Regions from separate parts of the Brevibacillus sp. MER 51 genome, predicted to be linked through region 2. Evidence: riboswitches for the same ligand, from Rfam matches in the RefSeq annotation. Region 2 holds a riboswitch; each other region holds the start of a gene.

What was found. Region 2 has a riboswitch for cobalamin ahead of M3630_RS04490 (ABC transporter substrate-binding protein). Riboswitches for the same ligand answer to the same signal wherever they lie in the genome.
Region 1: it holds a riboswitch for cobalamin, as region 2 does, so the genes downstream of both, M3630_RS13980 (ABC transporter substrate-binding protein) here and M3630_RS04490 (ABC transporter substrate-binding protein) in region 2, are expected to answer to the same signal.
Region 3: it holds a riboswitch for cobalamin, as region 2 does, so the genes downstream of both, nrdI (class Ib ribonucleoside-diphosphate reductase assembly flavoprotein NrdI) here and M3630_RS04490 (ABC transporter substrate-binding protein) in region 2, are expected to answer to the same signal.

Annotation. Positions count from the first base shown of each region.
Region 1 is NZ_JAMAUS010000005.1:361,303-371,215, reverse strand. It holds gene M3630_RS13995 (MerR family transcriptional regulator) at 1-200, shown strand, start outside; gene M3630_RS13990 (pyridoxamine 5'-phosphate oxidase family protein) at 248-832, opposite strand; gene M3630_RS13985 (MBL fold metallo-hydrolase) at 990-1,934, shown strand; cobalamin riboswitch at 2,083-2,231, shown strand; gene M3630_RS13980 (ABC transporter substrate-binding protein) at 2,388-3,383, shown strand; gene M3630_RS13975 (FecCD family ABC transporter permease) at 3,385-4,422, shown strand; gene M3630_RS13970 (ABC transporter ATP-binding protein) at 4,432-5,208, shown strand; gene cobU (bifunctional adenosylcobinamide kinase/adenosylcobinamide-phosphate guanylyltransferase) at 5,221-5,787, shown strand; gene M3630_RS13960 (YitT family protein) at 6,066-6,722, shown strand; gene M3630_RS13955 (hypothetical protein) at 6,893-7,369, shown strand; gene M3630_RS13950 (N-acetylmuramoyl-L-alanine amidase family protein) at 7,354-8,460, opposite strand; gene M3630_RS13945 (WYL domain-containing protein) at 8,563-9,372, opposite strand; gene M3630_RS13940 (helix-turn-helix transcriptional regulator) at 9,359-9,913, opposite strand, start outside.
Region 2 is NZ_JAMAUS010000002.1:62,019-71,931, reverse strand. It holds gene M3630_RS04500 (alpha/beta fold hydrolase) at 1-461, opposite strand, end outside; gene M3630_RS04495 (M24 family metallopeptidase) at 586-1,677, shown strand; cobalamin riboswitch at 1,694-1,893, shown strand; gene M3630_RS04490 (ABC transporter substrate-binding protein) at 2,063-3,082, shown strand; gene M3630_RS04485 (FecCD family ABC transporter permease) at 3,107-4,165, shown strand; gene M3630_RS04480 (heme ABC transporter ATP-binding protein) at 4,162-4,974, shown strand; gene M3630_RS04475 (dipeptidase) at 5,194-6,237, shown strand; gene M3630_RS04470 (CocE/NonD family hydrolase) at 6,262-8,436, shown strand; gene M3630_RS04465 (methyltransferase domain-containing protein) at 8,443-9,456, shown strand; gene M3630_RS04460 (sigma-70 family RNA polymerase sigma factor) at 9,514-9,913, shown strand, end outside.
Region 3 is NZ_JAMAUS010000001.1:544,794-554,706, reverse strand. It holds gene M3630_RS02070 (GNAT family N-acetyltransferase) at 87-644, shown strand; gene M3630_RS02065 (hypothetical protein) at 705-890, opposite strand; gene M3630_RS02060 (glycerophosphodiester phosphodiesterase family protein) at 963-1,970, opposite strand; gene M3630_RS02055 (hypothetical protein) at 2,135-2,380, shown strand; gene M3630_RS02050 (DUF952 domain-containing protein) at 2,400-2,750, shown strand; gene M3630_RS02045 (hypothetical protein) at 2,755-2,970, opposite strand; gene tlp (small acid-soluble spore protein Tlp) at 3,095-3,313, shown strand; gene mnmA (tRNA 2-thiouridine(34) synthase MnmA) at 3,453-4,565, shown strand; gene M3630_RS02030 (hypothetical protein) at 4,587-4,916, shown strand; gene M3630_RS02025 (ACT domain-containing protein) at 4,956-5,468, shown strand; gene M3630_RS02020 (alpha/beta hydrolase) at 5,500-6,321, opposite strand; cobalamin riboswitch at 6,492-6,691, shown strand; gene nrdI (class Ib ribonucleoside-diphosphate reductase assembly flavoprotein NrdI) at 6,853-7,212, shown strand; gene nrdE (class 1b ribonucleoside-diphosphate reductase subunit alpha) at 7,199-9,283, shown strand; gene nrdF (class 1b ribonucleoside-diphosphate reductase subunit beta) at 9,339-9,913, shown strand, end outside.

The sequences.
Region 1 (9,913 bases), on a different contig from region 2:
CTCATGAATTAGCGCAAAAAGCAGCAGATCTTCACCGTCAATGGCTGAGTTTTTATTGGGACAGCTACAGTAAGGAAGCCCACGCAGGTGTGGCCCAGATGTATGTAGATGACACGCGTTTTACCGCTTACTATGACAAGGAGCAGCCAGGTGTAGCCGAGTTTCTCCGCGATGCAGTGGCGATTTATACGAGCAAGTAAAGAGGTTTCCAAAAAAGAAGCTGCGAGAAAGGCAGCTTCTTTGCGTTTTACGCTTCGTTATCCCCGCCTACTGCGGGAAAAAGCTTTTGTCCCAAGGGTGTTGGCAAGCCATCCATGCTGACTACGTTGTTTTCCTTTTGATAAGCAAGCAGTTCCTCTTCGTCTTTCGCCAAGGTCCATTTCTGCAGGGTATCGCGTTCTTTTGAAAAGGAATAGAAGGGGATGGCCCAGCCGCAAGAAGTCTTTACTTCCTGTACGTTTACGGAAATGATTTGACGAGCGCCGGGCAGAAGAGGGAAGTCCTTTACGAGCTCATCCCACCGAGGCGTATCCGGGAGAATAACCGTTCCTTTGCCGAATAGGCGCATGATGAGAGGAGGGCCTTCAAAGGCACAAAACATAAGAGTAATCCTGCCATTTTCCTGCAGATGTGCACTGGTTTCATTTCCGCTTCCAGTCAGGTCTAAATAGGCGACCTCCGTAGGCGATATGATGCGAAAAGAATCGTACCCTTTCGGTGAAAGATTCACGTGACCATCTGTGTCCATTGGAGCAGAGGCAACAAAGAACATCCGTTGCTTCTTGATAAACTTCTCATGCTCAGGTCGTAACTCGGAAAAAAGCTGACCCATTTTTGCACCCCTCCAAGTAATGGGATTTTTTTACTGCCCTTATATTACGAAAAAAATATGAAGATTTTGTGTTGTTTTTCACCAGCGCCTCCCAAATAGGTGATAAAGTGTAAATATTCTCGCAACAAAATAGTTTTCGAAAAGGAGGAGCATTTACATGCAATCATCAAAGCCTATTTACTTAGGGGAGCGCATTCATTTGATAGACGGTTTCGATATGGGCTGGCCAGAGCGTACGGGGACTTATGTCATCGCTGAAGAAGAACTGACTTTGGTCGAAACAGGACCAAGCCCCTCTGTCCCATACATCAAGGCCGGTCTCGCCAAGCTCGGTTATACGCCGGAACAAGTAAAATACATCATTGTGACACATATTCATTTGGATCATGCAGGAGGAGTAGGACTGTTTTTGAAGGATTGTCCAAACGCAAAGGTCGTCGTCCACCCGAAAGGTGCACGTCATCTCGTAGATCCGAGCCGACTGATCGCAGGGGCGAGAGCGGTTTATCACGATGATTTTGATCGATTGTTCGATCCGATCGTGGCAGTTTCTGAGGAGAGGCTTTTGATTCGCGGCGACGGGGATACACTGAAGATCGGAGAAAATTGCGTGTTAGAGTTTCTGGATTCGCCGGGACATGCCAATCATCATTTCAGCATCTACGATCCCGTAAGCCGCGGCATGTTCACAGGGGATACGGCAGGTGTACTTTATCCACAGCTTCAAAAGGATGGCATACACCTCGTGCTGCCATCTACTTCCCCGAATCAGTTTGACCCCGATGCCATGCTAGCGTCTCTAAGCCGTTTTGAAGCACGCAAGCTAAATCGCATTTACTTTGGTCATTATGGGATGTCTGAGCAGGTAGATGATGTGTACCGCCAAATACGTGAGTGGCTCCCTGTGTTTGTTGAGGAAGGAGAGTCAGCGATTGCTGCTGGACAAACCTATGAAGAATTGTCTCGTACGCTGTTTGAACGAATCTCGGATCATCTACAGTCACAAGGCATCAGTGGTGACCACGACGTTTTCGAAGTACTCAAGCTCGATTTGCAAGTATGCTCCATGGGCATTCTGGTTTATTTGCACAAACGAGAGTAGCCTGCGAAAAGCTTTACATTTGCCTGAACCTTTTGTTCAGGCGTTTTTCATTTTTAGCAGGCAAGAAAGTATTGGCTTACGTGTTTGTCATTCTTTTTTCATCCAAGGAATGCTATGATGTAGGATGAATCATGGACTGTGACAATTTCAAACGTAACAGCAAATAGGTGCCTCGTCTTTTCTTAAAAAGATCGGGTGAAAAGGGAAGTCGGTGAAAATCCGACGCGGTCCCGCCACTGTAAATCGGCTCGTTCCTCAGCCGTAAGCCAGGAGACCTGCCTGTTTGTTTTCGTGCCTGTTGCCTTCGCGGAAAGGATCGGCCTATTTCAGGAAGCAGACCATCCTGTCTGTTTGCCCTGAGGTGCCGACCCTTTGATTTCCGAATGGAAGCAAGGGTCGCTTTTTTTATTGGAAGGTACAGTCAATCAGACATGAAGAAAGGAAGTTCTACATATGAAACGTTCATTGCGATTCATGATCCCACTACTGGTAGCGGTGAGCCTCGCGGGTTGTGCGGGTAATGATAATAGCCAGCCAGCACCAGGTGGACAAACAGGTGCACCGCAGACAACACCGCAAGAGAGCGCGGCCGAGCAGCCTGCAAAACAAACAACGTATCCATTGACAGTCACGGATGCGACTGGAAAAGAAGTAACTTTTGCAAAAGCTCCTGAGCGAATCGTCTCAACATCACCTGCCGAGACAGAGATATTGTTCGCATTAGGCTTGGAAGATCGGATCGTAGCTGTCTCAGACTATGACGATTATCCAGAAGCGGCGAAGGCAAAGCCGAAAATTGGCGGCGTCGTCAAACCGAATGAAGAAGCCATTCTCGCTCAAACGCCGGATATGGTCGTCGGTGGGATTTCGATGGAGAAGCCAGTGGCTGACAAGCTAAAATCTCTCGGAATGCCCGTCTACATTACCCATCCGACAAAGATGGATGACATCCTTAACAATGTTTTAACAATGGGAGTTATCACGAATACACAGGAACAAGCCGAAAAAGTCGTCGCGCAAATGAAGAAAGACATCGCGTACGTTCAAGATGCAGTGAAAAATGTAAAACAGGAACAGAAGAAAAAGGTATACCTGGAATTCTCCCCAGGCTGGACAGTCGGAAAAGGCGAGTTCATGGACGAACTCATCACACTGGCTGGAGCGACAAATATTGCTTCTGACACCCAAGGCTGGAATCCGATCAGTGAAGAAAAGATTTTGCAAAACGACCCAGACGTCATTTTGTATGCGAGCGGAATTACCGATGAAAAGACCGGCGTCAAGCTGGAGGATATGATCGCGAATCGCAATGGTTGGGATAAAATGAAGGCGATTCGTGAAAAACAAATCTTTGGCATGGACCAAAATATTTTGTCCCGTCCTGGTCCGCGCATTACACAAGGCTTGATCGAAGTAGCCAAGGCGATTTACCCTGACTTGGTGAAATAAAATGAAGAAACGATTGTTCATATGGGGAGGAGTCAGTTGTCTTGTCCTTCTGGCATCAATAGTCATCAGCATCTCGATGGGGGCGGCACAACTCCCGATCTCACAAGTATGGCTCATCCTGCTCCAGCAGATCCCGGGCTTCTCTGACTGGATTGCCGAAGCGTGGCCAGAGTCATCTGAGCAAATTGTCATGAAGGTTCGTTTTCCACGCGTTGTATTGGCTGTCTTGATTGGGGCTTGCTTGTCGCTTGCGGGAGCGGGCTTTCAGGGAGTTTTGCGCAATCCGCTCGCCGATCCGTTTACGATGGGCGTGGCATCAGGTTCTGCTGTCGGAGCGGCCTTTTTGATCCTGTTTGGCTTGCAAATCAGCTTTTTGGGTGCATGGAGCACGCCTGTCGTCGCATTTCTTACAGGTCTGCTCAGTCTATGGATCGTACTCGGACTCGCGAACACGCAAGGAAAGCTCCAAACAGAGACCCTGATTTTGTCTGGAGTTGTGGTGCAGGCTTTTCTCGGCTCGCTCGTTTCCTTTATGGTTTCGCTATCCGATCAGACGGTGAATGAGATCGTGTTCTGGCTGATGGGCAGCCTGTCATTTCGGGGCTGGGCCTTTACGTACGTCTTGATTCCGTACTTGGTCATCGGTGGAATGGTGCTGGTGAGCTATGCGCGTTCCTTGAACCTTTTTGCATTGGGCGAGCGGCAGGCTGCGCATCTCGGCGTCCATGTGGATCGAACAAAGATGGTGGTTCTGGTCGTCTCGACTCTTCTGACGGCAGCAGCGGTTTCTATCGCGGGAATTATCGGGTTCGTTGGCCTGGTGGTACCGCACCTCGTCCGTATGCTGGTTGGTCCTGACCACCGTATTTTGCTGCCGATGGCTGCGATCTGCGGTGGCATCTATGTGCTGTGGGCCGACACTCTCTCCAGAATGCTGCTAAGTCCCACAGAAATCCCGCTCGGTGTCGTGACAGCATTTCTGGGAGCACCGTTTTTCGCTTATTTATTGAAGCAAAATAAACGCTTTAGGAAGAGGTAACGTAAGCTTATGATCAATGTGCGCAGCTTGCAGAAATCGTATCAGGATACGCCAGTTTTGCACGGAATCGATTTTTGCGTGGAAAAGGGAGAATTTTTTGGCATCATCGGGCCCAATGGAAGCGGTAAATCCACCTTGCTGAAAATGATTTCAGGAGTCATCAAGGCAGATGCCGGAGACATTTTGCTTCAGGAGAAAAAGCTTCTTTCCTATCCACGCAAAGAGCTTGCCAAAATACTGGCTGTTTTGGAGCAAGAGGGTCTGCCGCCAGTCGGCTTTCGTGTCCGAGAGGTGTTGGAGATGGGACGCTTTCCTTACCAAAATTGGCTGGGCGAAGAAAAGCAGGATGTCGCATCGCTCATTGATGAAATCGTCCAGATGCTCGGTCTTGAACATTTGGAAGAGCGCACACTGGATCAGTTGAGCGGTGGGGAAAAGCAGCGCGTGGCTTTGGGGAAGGCATTGATCCAGCGACCACAGGTGCTATTGCTGGATGAACCCACGACTTACCTCGATATCGGGTATCAGATTCAACTGATGGACATTGTGCGAAAATGGCAAAAGACGACGCAGGTGACGGTCATTGCTGTGCTGCACGATCTGAATCTGGCCTCCTTATACTGCGATCGTATCCTGATGCTGCATAAAGGAAAGCAGATAAGCGTCGGCACACCAAAAGACATCTTGCAAAGTGACAGAATAGAGGCTGTATACGGAACCAGACCGATTGTCATGGAGCATCCTGTTCATCATTTGCCGCAAATTATTTTGCAATCGCAAGTGTAAGGAGACAGAAGCATGATTGTACTGATTACAGGTGGAGCACGCAGCGGAAAAAGCACATTTGCCGAAAAATACGCAGCTCATTTGGGCTCCTCGGGTGTTTACATCGCGACTGCACAAATCACTGATGAGGAAATGGAAGAGCGGATCTTGCACCATCGCGACCGCCGCTTGCAGTCCAACTTTCCTTGGCAAACGATTGAGGAGCCGTACGCATTGACAGAATGGCTTGCGAAGCTGGGAGCACAAAAGGACATACAAGAACAGCAGACGGTGATTTTGGTTGATTGCTTGATCCTTTGGCTGTCCAATTGGCTGTTGTATGAGGGAGAGGAGCAGCCATTTGAGAAAGTGCTCCAGCAGGTTGATGTGCTGGTAAAGAAGCTAAAAGACTACCCCGGTACCGTTTTGCTGGTGACAAATGAAGTAGGCGACGGGCTCGTCCCGCAACATCCGTTGGGCCGTATGTTTCGTGACTTGGCAGGGTTGATGAATCAACGTGTGGCAACTGTTGCCGATCAAGTTTTTCTTGTCACAGCAGGGATTCCGGTGGAGCTAAAAGGACAAGCTTTCCGATTTTAGCTCGGTGAAAAGACGGTTTCGAGTCGTCTTTTCACCTTTTTTATGATATAATACAAGAAAAGCCATGGAAGGGATCAGGATACCATGCGTCCCCATAGGACGATCTGGAAACGTTTTGACCTCTCCTACATCTAGCTTCGTAGTAGTCGCTCGTCACTGAAGACGACCAATCTACTACGAAAGCGGGGCCCTTTGTATGAGTAGCGACTTATACTTGCGATGTTCCTCGGTAGTCGGTTGGTCGTCTGTGCCTAAACCGACAAAAATGCGAGGAAACCATGATGAGGAGAGCGCTGCAGTTATCTAAGCGTTACAGTATGATTTTGTTTGGAGCTTGTTTACTTGCTTTTGCGTATTATCACATTAACTTTCAGAACCATTTGTCTGAAGGTGGGTTTGTTGGCTTGGGGTTACTGGCGAAATACGCCTTTGACTTGTCGCCAGCGATGGTGATGCTTTTACTGGATATTCCACTGTTTTTGGTTGCCTGGTTAGTTAGAGGCCGCCAGTTCATTTGGGACACCATTTTTGCATCACTTGCTTTTACCATGTTTTACGATTTGTTTGAACGATTTTCACCGATTGTCATGGATATGAGCAGAATGATGCCGCTGGCGTCTGTCTTGTCCGGTGTATTGACCGGGCTGGGTACCGGATTGGTTCTGCGCTATGGAGCTGCGACAGGTGGAGACGATATTTTCTCCCTGTTGATCAGTAAGTACACGGGATTGTCCATTGGTACGGTCTTTCTTTTACTGGACGTTATTGTGCTTTGCATGTCGTTCTGGTTCGTACCGATGAAAGAGATGATGTATACCATTTTGGCCGTTGTCATTTCCAGCCAAGTCATCACCTGGACCGTCAATCATGGTGCAGGAATGGAGGTCATGGAAGAGGAGCACGGGCATGGAAGCGTCTCGATGACCCACCGGTAATGAGTAGATATTCAGTTGAAAAACATGCCTATACAAAAGCAAGCAAAAGGCCAAGTCGGTTTTCATGTCGACTTGGCCTTTTGAACGTTAATGACCGTTTTTGTACATAATATCCTGCTTTCCTAGTGGATACTAACCAACACAGATACTCTCGAAGGAAAGGACCTGCCATGAGCGATCCGTTTTTTAGCAACTACAAAGCATTCGTCGTCATACCAGCGGATGAGAAGCAAATGGGACCGGAGCCTTTTAACCCGAAGGATTACGCCAGCCATTTCATCCTGACCTTTTCATTGTACGATGCGGTTATTTCCTCTTGGAGGGAAGCGACAAAGTATAAAGTGCAAGCAAAAAAGGGTCTGTTACATGTGATCGATGGTTTCAATGCCAAACGCCGTGGTACAGCCCGTCTGCATTTGCTGGAAATGGAAGAAGACCAGGCGTATTTCGTCCTGGCCTTGTCGTTGAAAATTCAAAAAGACAATGAGAAAGCGGTCATGGAGACGATCACCAATCTGCTGGACAAGGATTTTGCAACCGACTTGTTGATCGGAGAGACCTGGTATCAGATCATTGGCCCCAAAGGGAAATTCGAGCGGAAGCTGTTCTCCTACAGCGTCCAGCCTTACGATTATCGACCGAAGTAATCCGCTAGAGCTTCCGTAATCGCCTGCGCAGCTTTGTCTTGATAGGACGACGTACGGACGATTCCTTCATCCTTTGGATTCGATAAGAACCCAAGCTCAATTAAGACGGATGGATCATCGTTTTCGCGCAGAACGTGATAGTTGCCGAATGAAATGCCATTGCTTCTTAAACCGATGCCACCTGCCAAGCGAGACTCAATCGCTCGAGCTAATGGCTCGTCTTTGCCTTGCGAATAATAAAACGTGAGGGTACCGCTATTTGGCTTCACAGAAGAATTGTAGTGAATGCTAATGAAGGCATCCGCTCCCTTTGATTCACTAAAAGCGACACGCTGCGCTAGCGAAGGCTTTTCTGTGTCACTTGTCCTCGTCATGAACACTTGCGCTCCCCGTTGTCGCAGTTTACTGGCGAGCAGCATGGACGTTTTGTAATTCAACGTTTTTTCCATGCTATTCCACTGTGTTCCCTGTGTCCCGACATCGGAACCACCATGTCCCGGGTCGATGACGATGACTTTTCCTTTTAAGCCTGGCGATTTGGTGCTTTTGGACACCGGGGCGTTGGCTTTGGCATCGCCAATATATGTCGCAGACACCCAGCCTGTCTGTCCATTGGAAGTTCTCGCCTGGATCCAGTCTCCTTGCTTTTTCAAAATATCTACACGGGTTCCTCTGGGCAGCGAAAGGACAATCTCATGGCTCGTGCTTGGCCCTTTGCGCATTCGAAGCGAATCGGCCAAAACCGTGCCTTGCTGGCTTTTGGTACTCGCCGTATTGGCTGGTGAAGAAGCTGACCTCGCACTCGTTACCGCTCCTTTTTGCAAGTAATACCCTGCGACCCAGCCTACCTTTTGATTGTATTTAATTTTTGCCCAACCGTATGCTTCATCCGTAATGGTCACGACGGCTCCTTGCGGCACGGTAGCGACAACGGAAGCATTGAGGGCTGGTTCACTGCGAACGTTCAGAGAGGTTGCGACCACCTTTGCCTGGATGACACTTGCTGCTTGCGCCGGCTCCGTAAGAAACGGCCACGACAGACTAAGCCATAGCCCACATATGAGAGACGCTTTTTTACATGTTGTTTTCATCATTTCTACCTCTGACTTGGATTAGCTACTATCTCACCTGAATTATCATAAGGGAAATGCAGGAAATCGAATAGGGTATGATTTCCTGATTTTTTGGGACAATCAATGTGGAGTTTCGGTATATCTTGCCAAGGCGTTCGTTGCCGACTCTGCCATTCGCTTTTTGAGTTGATCGTTTTCTACTACTTTTACACGCAGGCCGAGAAAACGAATGCGCGATAAAATAAACTCCTGCTCGTCGGATAGAAAGTGCAGGGTGATTGTATACACCTGTGATTCTGGGTCAAAAGCGACCGCTTTGTCAAAGCAGGAAAAGGCGTACAATATGCGCTGGAGCTCAGCGTTGTAACGAGGGATGATCACGATTTTTGCCATCTGCTTGCGCTGCTGGATCTGTTCCGAGATAGTCGGCAAAAAACTGTCATACCATCCATCTTCTATGTAAAGCTCATCGACGGAGCGAATGAGATGCAGCGGAGTCGTGATCAGTCGATTGGAAGACATGTTCAACCAGATCAGGTACCAGGCCTTCTTGGCAAGTGAATATTCCAGCTTGTAGGGAACCCCACGTTGATTGCGAAAAACCGGGCCTTTGTTCGTGGCTGCGGTTATTTTTATGTGATTCTTGCCGAGAATGATTCGCCGCAGGGTACGCACGAGTGGGCTCCAGAGCTGCTTGGCCTGAGTTTGCGCTTTTTCCACGAACCGTTCTTGTTCGGTCCATTTATTATCAGGCAGATGTGTCAAACGGTGAAGCTTTTCGAGTGTAGCGGGCTCGAAAATTTCTGCCGCAGATGGATTCTCCAGCATCAGGGCGAGCCACGCTTTTTCGTGTGAGGTTATCGGATAAACACCCGCTTCATCCAGCCGTGTCACCAGTTGGTAATTATGTATCTTATCAAACAGATTCATAGTAGGCGAGCAGCTCCTCCCATTCTTTTTGGAATTGCTTGCGAAGAAACAGCGGTTCAAGAACTTCGACGCTTGAACCGAAGCTGCGAATCCACGGTGTAATTTCCATCGTGCTGTTTACGTTTATCTCGTACACAAAGCTCTCCCGTGATTCTTCTGTCACAATCCCCCATTGCCCCTGTGCCTCCACTCGCTCTTGGATAAAGGAATGAGGCGTGTCGCGAGGCTGAAAAAAGCGCAGGCGTACGGTTACGAGTTTTCCTGTATCAATTAGCCAACTGTTGGCAATACGCTCATCCGCACTAGCTTGCAAGGAAGAGAAGATTTCCGGCGTAACGGATTTGCCTGTTACGAGCTTGGTCATACCTTCCACGCGGTATTTGCGCAGCGGACCATTGCCGCATCCTTGGGCCAGCAAGTACCATCTGCCGTATTGATGATCAAAAATAACCCGGAGTGGAATGACTTTTTGATGTCGCCCGGATGTGTCTCGTTGGAAAGCCGGATTCGTATTCTGGGAATCGTAAAACTTCCGGCGTTT
Region 2 (9,913 bases):
GAGGAAGCAATGGAACGGGCAAGAAGAGGAACGCCGTGAAGCATCGACAACGCCTGGGCCATCCAAAATCGTCCATGTAAATACAGGTCATTCACTTCGGAAAACCCGCTCACGAGTATACCGCCTTGTGCATGATCAGGATAGCGAAGACAATATTCAAGGGCGATAGAGGCACCTTGGGAGTAGCCCAAAATAAAGGGACGCTCAATGCCGAGTGCCGGGATCAGCTTATGGAGCCGTTCTGCCAGCTCCCCAATGGAAAAGGGCTTCTCCATCGGAGAACTGTCGCCATGTCCGGGTAAATCAGGGACAATGAGCTGATATGTATCTGCGAGTGTTTGCTGATAAACAAAATTGATAGAGCCGATACATGGCGCATGGATACACAATAACGGCTGGCCTTTTCCTGATATGTGAAAAGCAAACTGTTTGCCATCCTGATGGACGAGTATTTGTTCCATTTTCATTTTCACCCCACCTATAGGTTGTCCGATCCAAGGGAGATTTTTCAATTGAACTCTTCTTTTTTTGATGGGGAAGTGGTATTCTCGCAATAGAATAATTGGTGAAAGCAGGGTGAAGAAGTTGTTTCAAGAGCGCATTTCGAAGCTCCACACGTTTTTGACAGAGCAAGAGCTGAACGCGGTGTTGATTACCTCTCCCAAGCACGTCTACTATTTGACCGGATTTTTTACTGACCCGCATGAACGTTTTATGGGTCTTGTTATTCCTGCTGAGGGAAAGCCTTCCTTGATTGTACCTGCTCTTGATCGTGAAGCAGCGGCAGAAGCTTCGTTCGTTCAAGATATCCATACACATACGGATATCCAAAACCCGTATGAAATTCTCAAGCAAGTGTTGCCAGCGAACTTGGCGAAGCTCGGCATTGAGAAAAGTCATATGACTGTCGAGCGCTATGAAGCACTTGGACAAGTTGTTCTGGCGTCAAGCTATGTGGACGTGGAAGAGCCACTCCGTGAAATGCGTTTGATCAAATCCGCGGATGAAGTGGATCGTCTGAAACACGCTGTTCAGTTGGTCGAGGATTCCTTGCGGGAGACCCTGAAAAAAGTTCAGAAAGGCATGACCGAGACAGAAATCGTAGCTGAGCTGGAATTCCAGATGAAGCGCTTGGGCGCAGAAGGCCCATCCTTTACGTCCATGGTATTGGCAGGGGAGAAGTCGGCACTTCCACACGGAAAGCCAGGAACCCGCCAGGTGCAAGAAGGCGACTTGCTTTTGTTTGATATCGGAGTAGCTGCAAACGGATATGTATCCGATATTACTCGTACCTTTGCTGTAGGCGAGATCAGTGCCCAGCTGCAAGAGATTTACGAGACGGTATTGGCGGCCAACGAAGCGGCAATTGCTGAGATTCGTCCCGGTGTGACCTTTGCGCATTTGGATAAAACCGCTCGCGATGTCATCACTGCAAAAGGCTACGGTGAATACTTCATGCACCGTCTTGGGCACGGACTTGGGATGGACGTACATGAATATCCGTCTGTTCACAGCCAGAACCAAGAAGTGCTTCGACCAGGGATGGTTTTTACGATCGAGCCGGGCATCTATTTGCCAGGTGTAGGCGGCGTGCGGATTGAAGACGATGTATTGGTTACGGAAACGGGCGTTGAAATACTCACGCAGTTCCCGAAAAAACTGACTTCCATCAACTAATGAAGAAATCATAAAAATTGAATACGTATCGAATGGTGCTGGATGGCATATGCCGTCAGCTTAAAAGGGAAGTCCGGTGAGAAACCGGCGCGGTCCCGCCACTGTAACGAGGAGTGCCTAGCAAATAGCCACTGTTTTTTGGAAGACAAAAAATGGGAAGGTAGCTGGGTGTGTTGATCCGTAAGCCAGGAGACCTGCCATGCGATCCTATACAATCGACCCACGAGGATGGGGCAGATGTGGAAGCAGTCTATAAAAGGGCGCCTTTATGCCTGCTTATAGTTATATCTACGTTTGTCATGCACCTCCCGATTGAAATGGGGGGTGCTTTTTTGTGGAGGATTTGGTTCAAGCCATCATTTCCAAACAGAAAAGAGGATTACAGATGATGAAGGCAAACAAAACGCATACAGTAATAAAAGGACTAGCTTTCGGTATTATGACAGCTGCCATGCTTTTGGTTTCGGCATGCGGCTCCACTACGACAACACAGGCTCCAGCCAAAACAGAACAAACAGCTGCTCCAGCAGCAGAAGGCAAGCCTGTAACACTAACCAATAATGGTATCGAAATGACTTATCCAACAGCACCTGAGCGTGCAGTGACTTTGAACCAGCACGTCACCGAAATCATGCTGGCATTGGGCCTTGCTGATAAAATGGTCGGAACTGCTTACCTGGATGATGAAATCCTTCCTGAGTTAAAAGCAGATTACGACAAGATTCCGGTACTGTCTGACAAGTATCCTACGAAAGAAGTGCTGCTGGCAGCGAACCCAGACTTTGTCTACGCCGGATGGAAAAGTGGATTCGGCGAAAAGGGTGTAGGATCGATGCAAGATTTGGAAAAGGTCGGCATCAAATCGTATCTGCAATCGTCATCTAGCATGCCTGGCCCGACTATCGACGATGTGTTTGCGGACATTACGAACATTGGACGCATTTTCCGTGTGGAGGACAAAGCCAATGATTTGATCCATAAAATGAAGAGTGAAATGGATCAAACAATGAGTAAAATTGGCAAGATTGACGAGCCACTAAAAGTGTTCGTGTACGACAACGGGGAAGATAAACCATTCACAGCAGCCAACAACTACATGACATCCTTAATCAAGAATGCAGGTGGTAAGAACATTTTTGACGATATTCAAAAGGGTTGGGCAGAGGTAAGTTGGGAACAAGTAGTAAGTCGCAATCCAGACGTGATTATTATCGTAGATTACGGGGACAGAACCGTCGAGCAAAAACGCAATTTCCTTTTGAGTAAAAAAGAATTGGCGGATATCCCTGCGATTAAAAATCAACGACTAATGGTATTGCCTTTGTCCGCAGCTTCTGAAGGTGTTCGAGCATCGATTGCACTGAAAATTTTGGCGGAAGGACTCTACCCGGATAAATTCAAATAGAGTACGCCCCTTTTAAGGGAGGGAATAGCACTGCAACAGATCAAGTTACCTTATATCATCCTTACTTTACTGGTCGGACTTTTCCTCTCGATTACGTTCGCAGTTACCCTGGGATCAGTAGAGATTAAGCCGACTACGGTATGGAAAATCGCCTTATCAAAAATTCCGATGTTGGCCCAATTGATCGAAGTGGATTGGTCCAAAGGTGAGCAAACGATTATTTGGGATATTCGCTTTCCTCGTGTACTCTTGGGGGCAATCGTCGGCGCAGGTCTGTCTGTCGTGGGAGTAGCGATTCAATCGTTGGTTCGCAACTCCCTGGCTGACCCGTATGTGTTAGGCGTATCTTCAGGTGCTTCGGTTGGCGCTACCTCTGTAATTATTTTTGGAGCATTCAGCATGTACGGGCAGTATGCGCTATCCTTTGGCGCTTTTACAGGCTCCCTTGTGTCCATCATTCTTATTTTTACGCTATCCCGTATTGGTGGACAAAACTCGACGGTACGCCTGCTCATGGCTGGAATTGCGATATCTGCGATCTTGTCGGCCATTACCAGTCTGCTTGTTTTTTCAGCGCCAAATGAGCATGGAATTGGGACGGTCCTGTTTTGGTTAAGTGGCAGTCTGGCTGGCGGGAAATGGGAGTACCTGACGATCCCTACAATGATTGTCGTCATCTGTCTCATCGTCTTAATGGCCCAATACCGCTCGCTCAATGCGATGCTGATGGGCGAAGAGTCAGCGGGGACATTGGGGGTGAATACGGTACAATTCCGCAAGCTTCTCCTGGTAATCACGGCACTGCTCACGGGGGTGATCGTGTCCATCGCGGGATCAATCGGTTTTGTCGGATTAATGATGCCCCACATCGTCCGTGTAATGGTTGGATCAGATCACAGACGTGTCCTGCCTGTCAGCGCTTTGTTTGGCGCGATCTTTCTCATCTGGGTTGATGTAGTTGCCAGGCTTGCCTTTGCACCGGAAGAGCTGCCGATTGGTATTTTGACAGCACTGTGTGGAGGTCCATTCTTTATATGGTTGATGCTGCGGAGTTCTTATTCCTTTGGAGGTAGCGGACGATGAATTTGCAGGTTGAGAATATATCGGTCGAACTGGAGAAAAAGGGAATCCTGCACAACGTCAGTCTGGAGGTGCGCTCTGGAGAGTTTGTGGGGCTGATCGGGCCGAATGGCAGTGGGAAGTCCACGTTGCTAAAAAGCATTTATCGCGTACTGAAGCCGCGTTCGGGATGGATCTCACTCGATGGCGACGACGTATACAAGCTAACCTCACGCCAAAACGCTCAGCGAATGGCGGCAGTACGGCAGGAGACCTCTGTCGAATTCGATTTTTCGGTGACCGAAATCGTGAATATGGGACGTGCCCCGCATAAGCGACTATTTCAGTCCGATAACGCGGACGACGTTCGGATTTGTGAAGATGCACTACAGCGGGTAGGGATGCATACATACGCTGATCGCAGCTTTTTCAGTTTATCCGGTGGGGAGAAGCAGCGAGTGCTGATTGCCAGAGCTTTGGTGCAGCAAGCGCAGTTTCTTGTTCTTGATGAGCCGACGAATCATTTGGATGTTCGGTACCAGTTGCAGGTCATGGATCTCGTCAAAACGTTGGGGATTACGGTCTTGTCTTCGCTGCATGATCTCAATATCGCAGCGATGTACTGTGATCGGCTGTACGTAATCTGTGAGGGGGAAATCGTTACATCGGGGACACCAGAGGAGGTCTTGACACCCAATCTGATCCGGGATGTTTTCGGAGTAGAAACAGAAGTGACGACCCATCCCATTACAGGAAAAAAGCATGTGTATTTCTACTCGGAAGCGATCCGTGTCAAGCCACCTATCCAGAAGGTAATGAGTGGAGCCAATTAATAGGGTGCAAGTTGAGTTTCGTTGATTTTCATAAGAGGGGGATGCCTAGTCGGCGTCCTTTTTTGTTAAGCCGACGGCAGAAAATTCAATCTTTCCACCAGTTAGATGAAAGGGTCTCTTATTGATCAAAGGAGCCGTGCAATACGTCGCGAATTTGTTGGATATAGCCAAATTTATTTCGATCAGAAAATTCATGGAACAAGATGGGAGATGACCCGTATGACGGAAGTAACGAGAGAACAGGCGCGCAAATTTCACGACGGTGTTCACGTTCTGGATGGGCATTTTGATCTGCTGATGGATGTGGAGATTCAGCGTGGATATGGTCGAACCAAAATGATCGAGACGGAGTACTTGCCACGGTTCCAGCAGGGTGGCGTGCATTCCATTGTGGCAGCCGTGTTCGTCGAGGATGCTTTTGTACCAGAGATGAGTCTTCGCAAGGCGCTCAATCAGATCAGTGCTTTGCATGCAGAGGCGGCAGAGTCTCCCGAGCACATCGTCATCGTCAAAAATCTGGGTGATTTGCAACGGGCAAGAGCGGAGCATAAAGTATCGTTCATTCTGTCGTTGGAAGGGGCAGAGCCGCTGCATAACGATTTGAGTCTCTTGCGTGTCTTTTATGAGCTCGGAGTACGGATGATGGGGCTGGTTTGGAGTCGGCGCAACTTTGCTGGGGACGGCAGCTTTTTTGCACCGGTTCGTGAAGGGAAAAAAGGAGGCATCACCGATTTCGGTGTTCGTCTTATCGAGGAAGCGGAAAAACTGGGTATCGTCATCGATGTGAGCCATTTGAATGACGAAGGGTTCTGGGACGTGATGGAGATCGCAGAAAAACCGGTGATCGCTTCTCACTCCAACAGTCGAACAATCGTGCCGACAATGCGCAATCTGACAGATGAACAGATCAAAGCAATTGCGGAAAAGGACGGACTAGTCGGGTTGAATGCGTGTAGCATGTTTACAGCGACTAACAGTGCCGACTCAACTATCGAGAGACTGATTGATCATGTTGACTATATGAAAAAGCTTGTCGGAGCAAGGTACATCGGTATTGGCTTAGACCTGTGCGATGATTTGACGAAATATTTGCCCTTGGACAAGATTGCCAAAACGAAAGAGATGCCATTTGACGTAGTAAAAGGCCATGCGTCACTGCCGGAAATTACGCGTGAGCTATTGAAGCGCAGATACACCGATGCAGAGATCGAAGGAATCTTGGGTGGCAATTTCCTCAGAGTGTATCAGCAAGTGTGGAAGTAGATCGGGTAACAGGAGGAATGACGGGTGGCACAGACTGGGCACAAACAAGCTTTTTTTGGCTATTATCAATCTGGCATCAAGGTAGCTGATATACGCTTTGAGGATGGGGAAGTTTGGCATCGGAGCACAGGTTGGGATACGGGTGGTACGGTTGACGGTCCATTTTTACTACTGGCTGAAGGGGAAGCAACCTACGAGTTGCCACTCCTTACCCTGGCACAGAAGCTGCCGGAATGGGAGCGAATTGACTGGGAGAGCGAATCAGTCGTGTTTCCGGGAAGTGGAGGGCACTACCAACGCCATCTATCCATCGAAGGAACAGGTCCCACAGGGCAAAAGCAAGCTTGGGTCTGGGCGGTGCGCGAAGCAGCGCAGCCAATTGACTTGATCATTTGTGAGAACGAAGTCATCGCGTTGGTGCTGACAGGTCGTGGTGATAGTGTTGTATTGGTGAAAACAGGGTGGGAGGATTTGACTCCGCTTACGATGTGGCAAGACCCTACGCTGTCTGAAGTTAACTACGGCGTACATCATTTGGGTAGGCATGATGTAGCGATGAGAGATGGCGTTCGGCTGGCTACCGAGGTATGGCTACCCGCAGGCTTGGGGGAAGGACAGCGGGTTCCAACAATTTTCATGCGCACTCCCTATGGACGGATGGATGGCATTTTTCGCCGTTTGCCCTTTGTAGCTCGTGGATATGCGCTGGTTGTTCAGGATACGCGCGGACGGGAAGATTCCGAAGGAGAGTGGATTCCACTCGTTCATGAGCGTAATGATGGAGATGACAGCCTCAACTGGATCGCGAGTCAGGAGTGGTCAGATGGCAACGTAGGGATGCTCGGTGGCTCCTATGTGGGGTACGTGCAATGGGCTGCGGCCGCAAGCGGAAATCCGCATCTGAAGGCGATTTTCAGCTACGTGACAGTAGGAACACCTTATGTGGACATCCCGCGCAAAGGGGGGACGATTCTTGGTGGCCTGTCATGGATTTTCATGATGGCTGAGAAGCGTCGAAATGTCGCGGCTCTTTCCCGAGATGACTGGAGTGAGGTCATCAAAGTGCGTCCGATCAAGGACATCCCGCAAAAAGTGCTGGGGAAAGAAATCCCGTTTTGGACAAAATGGATGGAACACCCGAATGGAGACGAGTTCTGGACCATGTCGGACTGGAAGCGGCATGCGGATCAGGTAAAGGTGCCTGCTACCCTGGTATCTGGCTGGTATGACGACAACGGGATGGGGACGAGCGAATCATGGGAGGTTATCTCCCGAAATGTGCCAGAGCACGCCAGACTCATCTTGGGGCCATGGTATCACAAGGCGAATACGACACGGGAAATCCATCATGTGCCCTTTGGAAACAACGCCATCCGCTACGATCTGGATATAACGCAGCTACGGTGGTTTGACCGCTATCTAAAAGGAGTGGAAAATGGCGTCGATCAAGAGCCGCGGGTTGAGTACTACATGGTGGGAGAAAACGAATGGAAGACCTCGCAGACTTGGCCGCCAGCGGAGACGACGCTGACGAATCTGTATCTGAGCAGTGGGGGAAACGCCAATACGAGCGGCGGAGATGGAACACTGACCCTGTCTATCCCGGATGAACAAGCGGTGGATACATACAGTTATGATCCGCTAGACGCAGCACCGTATCTGTTGGATTTGTCCGAGAATGAAAATAGTGTTCCGGAAAACTATCGTGATGTGGAAGAACGAGCAGATGTACTTGTCTACACATCAGAGCCATTGGAAGAGGAAGTCGTCATCGCGGGAGAAATCTCGGCTATTATCTACGCATCCAGCTCGGCGCGGGATACTGATTGGCTGGTCCGGCTATGTGATGTAGACGAGGAAGGCAATTCGATTCGTCTATCGGACGGGATTATTTGTGCACGCTACCGACACTCATTCGCGGAGCCAGAGCTACTTGTTCCAGAACAAATCGAACGCTATGAGATTCGCATGACCAAGATCGCCAATGTCTTCCGAAAAGGTCACCGTATTCGCGTCTCCGTTACTTCTGGTGCCGAGAACTTCTCGTTCCCCAATCCGAATACAGGCAACGATCTGGCAACGGAAACCGAGACGGTCATTGCCTCGCAACGTATATATCATGACAGCCAGTATCCGAGTCATATCAAGCTCCCTCTCTTGCGTTCTGGGGGAAGCAAGCAATTTTCAGGAGGTATCTAAATCATAATGACTGTTTATAGTTGCAGAATATGCAAGTTCCGTTACGACGAGTGGCTAGGTGATACGAAAAATGGCGTCCCGCCCGGGGTGCCTTTTCCACATTTAGCAGGTTCTGTGTGTACTGATTGTGGGATGAATGAGGAAGGACGGCACTTGCCGCTTCCTGAAACGAAGTACACGAACGTAGAAGCAACGTATTACGATCAGTTTGCCGGGAAGGCTAGCATCGCTTTTTATCGAAACTGGTTGCTGCAGGAAGCGGAGCAATCTTCAGTCTCGGTGCTGGAGCTGGGGGTTGGAACAGGGAGAATTGCCATTGAGCTGGCACGGAATGGCTTGTCCGTCTGCGGGATTGATTGGAGCCCGGATATGCTTGCGATGGCCGCCAAAAAGAAACGGCGCATGTTAAAAGGGAAAGAAGAACTGCTGGAGCTGGTAGAACAAAATATGTGGGAGCTGGAGCTTGATCGGCAATTTACACATGCGCTACTTCCGGAAGGGATTTTTCAGCAGGCCACCTGTAGAGACAAGCAACGTCAATTGCTTTCGGTCATCCACGATTACATAATGGAGGACGGAACAGTGGCAATTGATTTACTCTTGCCGCCAGTAAAAAATCAATGGACAACGATGCAACGCAAATTCGTTTTCCCAGACCGTATGGTATATCAAAAGGTAGAAGGTGAAACCTCGCTCTTGGATCAAAAGTTCCGCTACACGCTTACTTATGAGACTTTTCTTGATCAGATCGAGCAGCCGAGGTATCGCGTAGAGCGAGAGATGGCGTTGCTTTTGCCTACAGAGCTTGAGCTGTTACTGGAAGGATCAGGCTTTCGCGTCACCTATAGCAAAGAGAATGTCTTCCACAAGCAAGACTTCGAGTCGAGTCAAGCGGACGAGGGCTATGATATGGATCGTTGGCAGCATGGGGGATATCCATTCGCTGAACCTGTCGGGAAACCGGGTGGAGCTACCCGCTGGACGATTTTGGCGAAAAAAATTTCTTCCTCCACTTTGTAACAAAAAGTTTGTAGCTGCATCTAACCAGTATGATAGCGAGTGAAGGAGGTCGCGCCCTTGGAAAAATTGCAGCAGACGACTGATGCTGCGTTTGAACAAATCATGAGGGAATATGGGACCCGTGTGCTTCGACTCGTCACCTTTCTGGTCAAGGATCGCAGCTTGGCGGAGGACATTACCCAAGATGTATTCGTTAAGGTGTACCGGCATCTTCCTCGCTTTCGGCAGGAGAGTAGTGTGCACACGTGGTTATATCGAATCGCGGTTAATGAGTGCAAAGGTTATTTGCGTTCTTGGTCGTTCCGTCATATCCTTCCCCGCTCGTGGATGAGACAGAATGGGGAGCTTTCTACAGAAAGTCTTGTTCTCGATCGAGCCGAGAGGGACCAACTCGTAGCAGAAGTGTTGCAGCTCCCTCCGCTCTATCGCCAAGTGATTGCCCTTCATTACTATGCGG
Region 3 (9,913 bases), on a different contig from region 2:
CTTTATCCTTAGAAATAGAGAAGATTCACAAAGACCCCTACCTGTGATAAGATGAAAGACCAAAATTTTACCAATAGGAGAAAATGATGATAATCAGCCAACAACTACTTTCTGTGAATGGGTTATCCTACACGATTCGCTCTGCAATGGAGACAGATGCACAACAATTGTCGGAACTGCGACTGCAAATCGATGGTGAGACTGAAAATTTGGACAGAGAAAGAGGGGAGGCTTTCATCGATGTGCAAGGATTCGAACACATCATCAAAACGGATGCAGAAAGTGCAAGAAATTTGTTTTTAGTGGCTGTTGCTCAAGATCGGATTGTCGGGTTTTCCAGATGTGCAGGCGTTTACTTAAACAGATTTGCCCACAAAGTAGAGTTTGGTGTATGTGTTTTACAAGAGTTCTGGGGTTATGGCATTGGGAAGAATCTCTTGCAAGAATCGGTTGCCTGGGCAGACGCCAACCACATTACCAAAATGACGTTGAATGTAATGGAAACGAATGAGAAGGCAATTGAGTTGTACAAACGGTTTGGTTTTGAAATCGAAGGGGTACTCAAAAACGACAAGGTCCTTTCTGATGGCAATTACTACAACACCGTTATTATGGGTAGATTCAAAGGCGACATGAGAGCATAATGAAAAAACTCCGCTAGCATAAGCGGAGTTTTGCTGTCTAATCATTGGTGAAACAGTTGTTTAACTGCTGAAGAAGCTACGGCTGGAGTGCTTTCTTTTATAATGAGAGCTGCCGTAATGGGAATGTCCGTACCGATTGCTAGAGCTATACTTTCTGCGGTGTTTGTAATCGCTGCTGCTGTATTTCCGGTACTTATGCGAAGATGAGTGATTACCGAGTAAATTTTTCAAAAGCTTCTTAAGCATATCAATCACTCCTAGTTAGGTTGGAAGTCTATTCCGTATAAGTATATACGAATATGTCTGAGAACCGTTTCATTATTTTTCTACGTTTTCGTGAAAAGCTGGACCAATCAGATCGATCCGGTTCGTCCATATTCCACCTGTAAAGCTTTCTGGCACCCGTTTTAAATCAGCCGGAACATCAAAGCCTTGCGACACATCTCCACTGCCTGCGACTAGGATCACGCGTGTGTCTTTTGCTTCCATTCTTGCCATGAACCGATTCGGCCAACCCCAGAGCCATGGGGCAATCTGATCGGGAATATGCAATTGGGTTTGTGCACAGGCTTCTGGTACATATCCGGACCAACCTGCTGCTATGTACGGGATCAGGCAGCTTTTCATTGTCGCCATAGACATCACACGCAGCTGGGGCAGTTGTTGTTTCAATGTCTCGATTGGTTTGTCACCGCCATAAACAGAGAGCTGTGCCAGTCGTTTTGCAGGCAATGCCGCCAAAACATCCGCCAACGCTTTCCCTTCGAGTGGGTCATTACTTTTGATATGGATAAGCAGTGAGCGATTAGGGAATGTTTGTAGCACATCATCGAGAGAGGGCATCATGCCAATCCCTTTTCCACGGAAGGGGAAGGTTTTCCCTTCATCCGCAGTATAATGGTAGCCAATGTCGAGCTGTTGTAATTCGGCCAAGGTATAATCTCTCGTGACACCGGTACCATTTGTCCGACAGTCGAGCGTCCAGTCATGAAACACGGCGAATCGATTGTCTTTGGTCCATTGTACATCCAGCTCGACGACGTCCGCACCTGCATCAAAAGCTGCCTGCATGGACGGAATCGTATTTTCCAGGTACGGATGCTCCGGTGGATAAATCCGTTCCGCCGTACAAGTTTCATTGGTGATGTTCTCCATATGAAAGGTTTGTGCCATCCCGCGGTGAGCAAGTAAAAAAGGCTCGCCTTCTGGCTCTTTTGCAAGATAAGAGCTGTTGCCTAGAAAGAGGAAAGCGATGAAAAGAAGGGGAATCCAGATGCGTTTTCGCTGGAACCATTTCTTTCGTGGTTGATTTCGTTGCTTTGACATGATGGAATACCGCCCCTTCCTCAAAATTCTCTGTTCATTGTAGCAAAACGCAAGGGAGGAAGGTACATCCTTTGGGAGTAGGGCTAGGGGCTTGGCATCATTCGAAAAGACTGGCACAATAGACGGAAGAGAAGATGTATCCTTGAACGGCAAGGGGAGATTCCATGAAAATAGCATTGCACCAAATCGCTTATCAGATCGGTATGCATCCAACTGAGATGGCGAAGCTTGTCTACGATGGTGAAATAACGGGTGAGGTACCTGACCGCGATCCGCAAGCAAAGGATGCCTGGGTGGATTTGCACTCTCTGCGTAACTTCGTTCAATGGCGATATGATCAGGGACGAATGGAGCAGATGTTCTATGATAAAGCTATGCGTCACCTAAACAAAGCAATGCCAAAAAAATAATCGAAACCGGAGGAGAAACATGCAAGACAATATTATTTACTGCATGGTGCCAAAAGCATACTGGGAAAAGTGGATGGACAAGGATCACTACTTGCCGCGCGATTACGAGCAGGAAGGCTTTATTCACGCGACGAAAGGGGACGAGCTGCTTGAAAAGGTAGCAAACCGCGTCTATGCACAGTTTGACGAGGAGTTGTATGTACTCGTTGTCGATGAAACAAAAACGACTTCGGAAGTCAAATACGAGGCTGCGAAGGACGGGTTGCTGTATCCACACATCTATGGACCGCTGAATCATGATGCGATTGTGGATATAAAGCAAATGAATCGGATAGACGACCAGTGGCGTCTGGGAACGTCCATCCGCTAATCTTCTACCAGCTAAACCACTTGAGTAGCGCAAGCACTTCTTGGCGCTTAGCCTCAGGGAGCTTGTCGAGTCTGCGCAAAAGAAGATCGATTCGCATGCGCTGTTCCACTTCGGATTCCGGTACCTTTTGTCCCTTCACCCATTGACGTTTCAGGCGGACTGGATCTGTATCAGAGATGATCCGAAGCAGCTTTCTTTCCAACAAATCTAAGGAAGCCATAGGTGAAACCCTCTTTTTCGTTTAATCCGTTTCTTCTATTATAACACGGGTACATAAAGAAACCATGATTGGCGCACAATGGTAAAGGTGTTGAATATAACCCTTTGTAGGAGGCGTATCGATTATGGCGAAGCCGGATGACCGTTCTGACAACGCAGAAAAACTTCAACAGATGATTTCCAATACGGAAGAGAACATTCGTGAGTCCGAAGATTACCTGACGGCTCATGCTGGAGAGATTTCTGCAGAGGAAAAATCAACCCTCGAAGCGAAAAATCAGCGTCGTGAAGAAAGCATCGAGGGATATCGCGCGGAAATCAAGGATGAATCTTCGCAGGCATAACCTTGCTACCAAACGTCTGGCGCCACCTATGCGTCAGGCGTTTTTTCATTCTATCGGGTAAAAGTGCAACAAAACATGATTTGTTTTGCGAAACATGGTAATCTGTAAGGGTACAAATTGAATAAGAGGAGAAAGACTTATGAAGCGACCAGAAGATACACGCGTCGTTGTCGGCATGTCCGGCGGAGTCGACTCCTCCGTGACGGCTTACCTGCTTAAGCAACAGGGATATGACGTCATCGGCATCTTCATGAAAAACTGGGATGATACCGATGAATTCGGCCACTGCACGGCGGAAGAAGACTTCCAGGATGTCCGGCGCGTCTGTGAACAGATCGGCATTCCATATTACACGGTAAACTTTGAAAAAGAATACATGGACAAGGTATTCCAGTATTTTTTGGATGAATATAAACGAGGACGTACACCGAATCCGGATGTCATGTGCAACCGTGAAATCAAGTTCGGTGAGCTTCTCGCCAAGGTCATGGATCTGGGGGCGGATTATATTGCTACCGGCCATTACGCGCAGGTCAAGTACATCGATGGCGAGTACAAGCTGATTCGCGGCGCTGACAACAACAAGGATCAGACTTACTTCTTGAATGTACTGGGCCAAGAACAGCTTTCCAAAACGATGTTCCCGATCGGTCATCTTCCGAAACCGCAAGTAAGGGAGATTGCAGAGAAAGCAGGACTTTATACAGCGAAAAAGAAGGACAGTACTGGGATCTGCTTTATTGGGGAGCGCAACTTCCGCGAGTTCCTGCAAAACTATTTGCCTGCCAAACCAGGAAATATTGAGACCGTAGATGGAGCAGTCATCGGTACGCACGACGGACTGATGTACTATACATTGGGTCAACGACAAGGCTTAGGGATTGGCGGAGGTCATGGCACGAGCGGACAGCCTTGGTTTGTTGTAGACAAAGATCTGGAACGGAATGTCCTGATCGTTGGTGAAGGCTCTGATCATATCCGCCTGTACTCGAAGAGTCTCCTGGCGACCAACGTGAGCTGGGTCAGTGATAAGAAGCCTTCCGAAACGTTTACTTGTACAGCCAAATTCCGTTATCGTCAGCCAGATCAGGGAGTAACCGTTCACCTGCTGGAGGATGGCAACGTAGAAGTTGTATTTGATCAGCCGCAAAAAGCAGTGACACCCGGTCAGGCTGTTGTCTTCTACGATGGAGAAGTATGCTTGGGTGGAGGGACGATTGACAAGGTACGCCTAGTCGATAAAGAGAACTAAGATAGACGGGGGAAGCACTCGGTGGATGCTACGAAAAAATCAAAAGTGATTATCGTTTCATTTTTGGCGGGAGCAGTTCTCTTGGCGATCATCTCTTATTTCGGGATGGCCTCCATGGGTAAAGAGCATATGGCGACGATCCAAAACGTCATCAAGGAGAACGGCGGGGTTGTAAACGCGGGTGGAGTGACAGCGGTTCCGCTGGAGGAAAGTCCTTTTACCAACAGCGGAAAAGGCAATACCATTTACCGAATCCACTTTACGAAAGATGGGCAAACGTTGACGGCTTGGTATCGTGCCGATAACGAATCCTCCATCAAGAAAGAGCCGGAAGCATGGATTCTACCGTAATAACAAGGATAAACCTGACTGGGAGAGTGAAGGCATCACATGACCCAATATGCTGGACTGCGTGAGCTGGCTGAACTGATTCGAAGACTCGAGCCAGAGTTAGCGGGTGCACAATTAAGTATTCTTGCTCATGAGAATAAAGAGGAAATCGCAACACTGCTAGTGGAAGGACTCGGAATGAAGGTTCCTGTCCAACACAGCTCCGGCGAATATGCGAATCATTTGGCGATTTTGCGTGTTGGAGCGAACAAGTACACCTTTGCGCAAGACTGGAGAGAAGTGTACATCAGTGAAATCAACTACTGTGCGTGTCGCATACCTCCAGGGGCCCATGGATTGTTGGTTCGCCATATCGATTATCCAGGCGTGATTTATGATGTCTCACGAAAACTGGCCGAGTATGAAATCAATGTTTCCAAGTTGAATGTATCGCGCGAGCAAAAAGGGAAGAATGCCCTGCTTGTCTCTGTGACTGATGAAGAGATTACACCGACGATTGTTTCCGCCATCGAAGAGCTGCCCCAAATCACCAGAGTGTTATCACTACAGTAAGCAAATCATGATAAACAAAAACTGCCCGTTTTTAGCGGGCAGTTTTTTTCGTAGCGAATTTGAGTCCATAGCTAATGAAGACTGGCAAAACGGACGAATGATTTTCGTCAGCAAATTCTTTAAAGGAAGCCTTGATTTGACCTTTACCCATGGAGGATAATCGTTCGACCATCGCCAGGGATTTTTCTTTGACCAAGAACCGGCCATCGTTTTCCAGCTCCCCAATGCTGAGGAGCGCATGGACGTCGAGATCATCTGTCAGCAGCTTCGGTAATTGACTCTCCTTCGCAAGTAGCACGCTCTCATTCCAATGAATCGAGGGACTGCCAGCTATATAACGTTGAAAAGCATGTGGTTTGGTCAAAAGTACATGCAAAACAAACAAGCCACCTAGCGAATGTCCAATAATCGCTTGCTGCGTCCGATCGATGGGGAAGTCATTTTCAATGCTAGGCTTGAGCTCCTCCTCCAAAAAGGTGAGGAACTGCTCCGCTCCCCCCATCTGAGGCCACTCTGTACCACTTGGGTTGCCAGGAAGCTCTGAGGCTGGAACTTCGTATGTGTAATCAAAGAAACGGGCAGGATGGTACGGACCGTCCGTCGGATAGCCAATCCCGACGACGATAGCAGGATATACGCCAGTTCGTTCAGGGCCACGTGATTGTATCCGTATCGCTTCGGTCATGGTGGCAAAAACAGAGTTGCCATCTAGCAAATATATGACGGGAAAACCTGATTCCGGAGCGGGATCAGCAGGTATACTTACGAAAATGTGATAGTCTCGCTCTTGATAGGTCATGTTTTTACTGTATGAACGAGGAATGACGACAGGTTGATAGTCGGTGCTTTTCATGAAGGCTACTCTCCAATCTCCACAAGGCTAACCAGCACGCACAAAATATATTATATGAACGAGAACCAGAGATTGGCAATAGCCGAAAAAGGAGAATAGTTAGTTTTCGAAAAGAGCCCATACTGAGCTTGACTCCTACGATATATTGAGGTAAAGTAAGTTTTACCAACTACATATTGATGCGGTAAGGTGTTTACCAGCCAGATTTGGTAGACTTAATAGGGAAGTCGGTGAGAATCCGACGCGGTCCCGCCACTGTAATGAGAGAGTTCCATTTGCGATAGAATGCCACTGATCCTGAAGGATCGGGAAGGTGTAAATGGAGCGATGATCCAAAAGCCAGGAGACCTGCCTAACCGCTTGCACTGTTTACCCTACGGGAGATAGGGAAGTGTTCGAGCGCTCAATTCGCATTGGCGAATTGCTAGATGGAAGTCATCACGCGCATTCGGCATGTAAACGTCGGATGCGCTTTTACTTTGGCTAAATAACATACATACAGAGTAAAAATAGTAGGATAGGATGAGGGACATGCTAATCGCTTATGATTCAAAAACAGGAAACGTCCGAAGATTCGTCAACAAAATTAATTTGCCACATGTGGAAATTAATCAAGATATGGTGCTGGACGAGCCATTCATTTTGGTCACATACACGACGGGATTCGGACAAGTGCCGGAGAAGGTGGCGACGTTCCTGAAGCGAAATCATGTCCATCTGCGCGGAGTATCTGCCAGCGGCAACCGCAACTGGGGAACCAGCTTTGCCAAAAGCGCGGATACGATCGCGAGCCAATACGGCGTTCCGGTGATTTCTAAATTTGAACTGTCCGGTACCGGCCGTGACGTGGAACAATTTACGAGTGGGGTGGCAGCAATTGCGGCATATTGAACTGAACAACGAACTGATGCAGCGTGGCAACGACGGATTTTATCAACTGGAAAAGGATCGGGAAGCGGTTGCGGTCTTCATGGAAGAAGTGCAGTCCAACACGATGACTTTTAACAGTGTCAAAGAACGCATGGACTATTTGATCGAGAATGACTTCTATGAGAACGTCTATGAAACATACACGGTTGAGCAGGTTGATGAAGTTTTCCGTTTGGCCTATGACGCTGATTTTCAATTTGCTTCGTATATGGCTATCTCCAAATTTTATAAAGATTACGCCTTGAAAACGAACGATAAATCGATGTACTTGGAGCAGTATCCAGACCGGGTGGCCGTTGTGGCACTGTCCCTTGGACAAGGTGACTTTGAGCTCGCCAAGCGTTTAACAGTATCCATGATGGACCAGCGTTTGCAACCAGCGACACCAACTTTCCTGAACGCAGGCAAAAGCCGCCGCGGAGAAATGGTCTCCTGCTTCTTGCTCGAAATGGATGATTCACTGAACTCTATCAACTTTATTTTGGGCACTTGTATGCAGTTATCCAAAATTGGCGGCGGTGTAGCCGTGAACCTGTCCAAGCTCCGCGGACGAGGAGAGCCGATCAAAGGCGTCGAGGGCGCGGCAAAAGGTGTCATGCCAGTCCTCAAGCTGCTGGAAGATGCATTTTCCTACGCGGATCAAATGGGGCAACGCAAAGGCTCAGGTGCAGCGTACTACAACATTTTCGGCTGGGATATCAACGAGTTTCTCGATTGCAAAAAGATCAATGCAGATGAAAAAGCGCGCATCAAAACGTTGTCCATCGGTCTGATCGTACCAAATGTTTTCTACAAGCTGGCTGAGGAAAACAAGCCACTGACTGTGTTTGCTCCGTACTCCGTGTACAAAGAATACGGCGTGCATCTGGATGATATGGACCTCGATGACATGTACGAGGAACTCCTGGCAAACGATCGCATCAAGAAAAAGACCGTGATGAGCGCACGCGAGATGTTGACCAAAATCGCGATGATCCAAATGGAATCAGGCTATCCGTACATCATGAACAAAACGAATGCGAACAACAATCATGCCCTGAAAGATCTCGGCTCGGTGAAAATGTCCAACCTGTGCACGGAAATCTTCCAGCTGCAGGAGACTTCGACGATCACCAACTACGGCGAGATGGACATCATCCGTCGCGATATTAGCTGCAATTTGGCATCGCTGAATATTGTCAACGTGATGGAACGCAAAATGATCCGTGAATCTGTCCACGAAGGAATCGAAGCCATTACAGCCGTAAGTGACATGACGCGTGTAGAAAACGCTCCAGGCGTTCAAAAGGCTAACCGCGAGCTGCACTCAGTAGGGCTTGGTGCGATGAACCTGAACGGTTATCTGGCAAAGAACAGAATCGCTTACGAAAGTGAAGAAGCGAGAGATTTCGCCCGTACGTTTTTCATGATGATGAACTTCTACTCCTTGGAAAAAAGCATGGAAATTGCCAAGGAAACAGGCAAGACCTTCTTGGGCTTTGAACAATCGGAATATGCAAAGGGCACTTATTTTAACAAGTACGTGACGAATGACTACAGCCCACGGACGGAAAAAGCAAAGCTTCTCTTTGAAGGAATGTACATTCCGACGCCAGAGGATTGGGCGGAGCTACAGCAAAAGGTGCAAAAGCATGGCGTTTACCATGCGTATCGTTTGGCGATTGCACCGACACAGAGCATTTCCTACATTCAGAATGCGACTTCTAGCGTGATGCCAATCGTTGAGCATATCGAAACGAGAACGTATGCCAACTCTACGACGTATTACCCGATGCCGTACTTGTCGCAGGAAAACTATTTTTACTACAAATCGGCATATGTGATCGATCAATTCAAAGTAATTGATCTGATTGCCGAAATTCAAGAGCACATCGACCAAGGAATTTCGACAGTGCTGCACGTGAACAGCAACATTTCAACCAGAGAACTGGCTCGCTATTACATTTACGCAGCGAAAAAAGGTCTGAAGTCACTCTACTATACGCGTACGAAGCATTTGACTGTAGAAGAGTGCATTAGCTGCGCGGTTTAGTGAACGCGATTCATAAAAGGAAAAGCATCAAGCAAAAAGAGAAGAGGAACGCCATATGAAAGCAGTCAATTGGAACAGGCCGGACGACGATTTTACGATGACGTTTTGGAATCAAAACATCATGCAGTTCTGGACGGATGATGAGATTCCGCTATCAGATGACAAGATGGCCTGGATGGAGCTCAGTGCAACTGAACGGGACACGTATAAAAAAGTATTGGGCGGTCTCACCTTGCTGGATACGGTTCAAGGTGGAGTAGGGATGCCGAAAATCATGGAGCATGTCGATGGACTGCAAAGAAAAGCGGTTCTCGCCTTCATGGGCATGATGGAGCAAATCCATGCCAAATCGTACAGCAGTATTTTTACCACGCTGGCATCGACAGAAGAGATTGACGGTATTTTTTCGTGGGTAGAAAATAATCCACATCTGCAAAAGAAAGCGGCCCTCATCTCGAAACGCTATCAAGAAATTGAGAAACCGAAAGACTTGTACATGGCGATGGTAGCGTCCGTCTTCCTGGAAAGCTATCTGTTTTACAGCGGCTTCTTCTATCCGCTCTATTTGGCGGGTCAAGGAAAGATGACAAGCAGCGGGGAAATTATCGATTTGATTGTTCGCGACGAGAG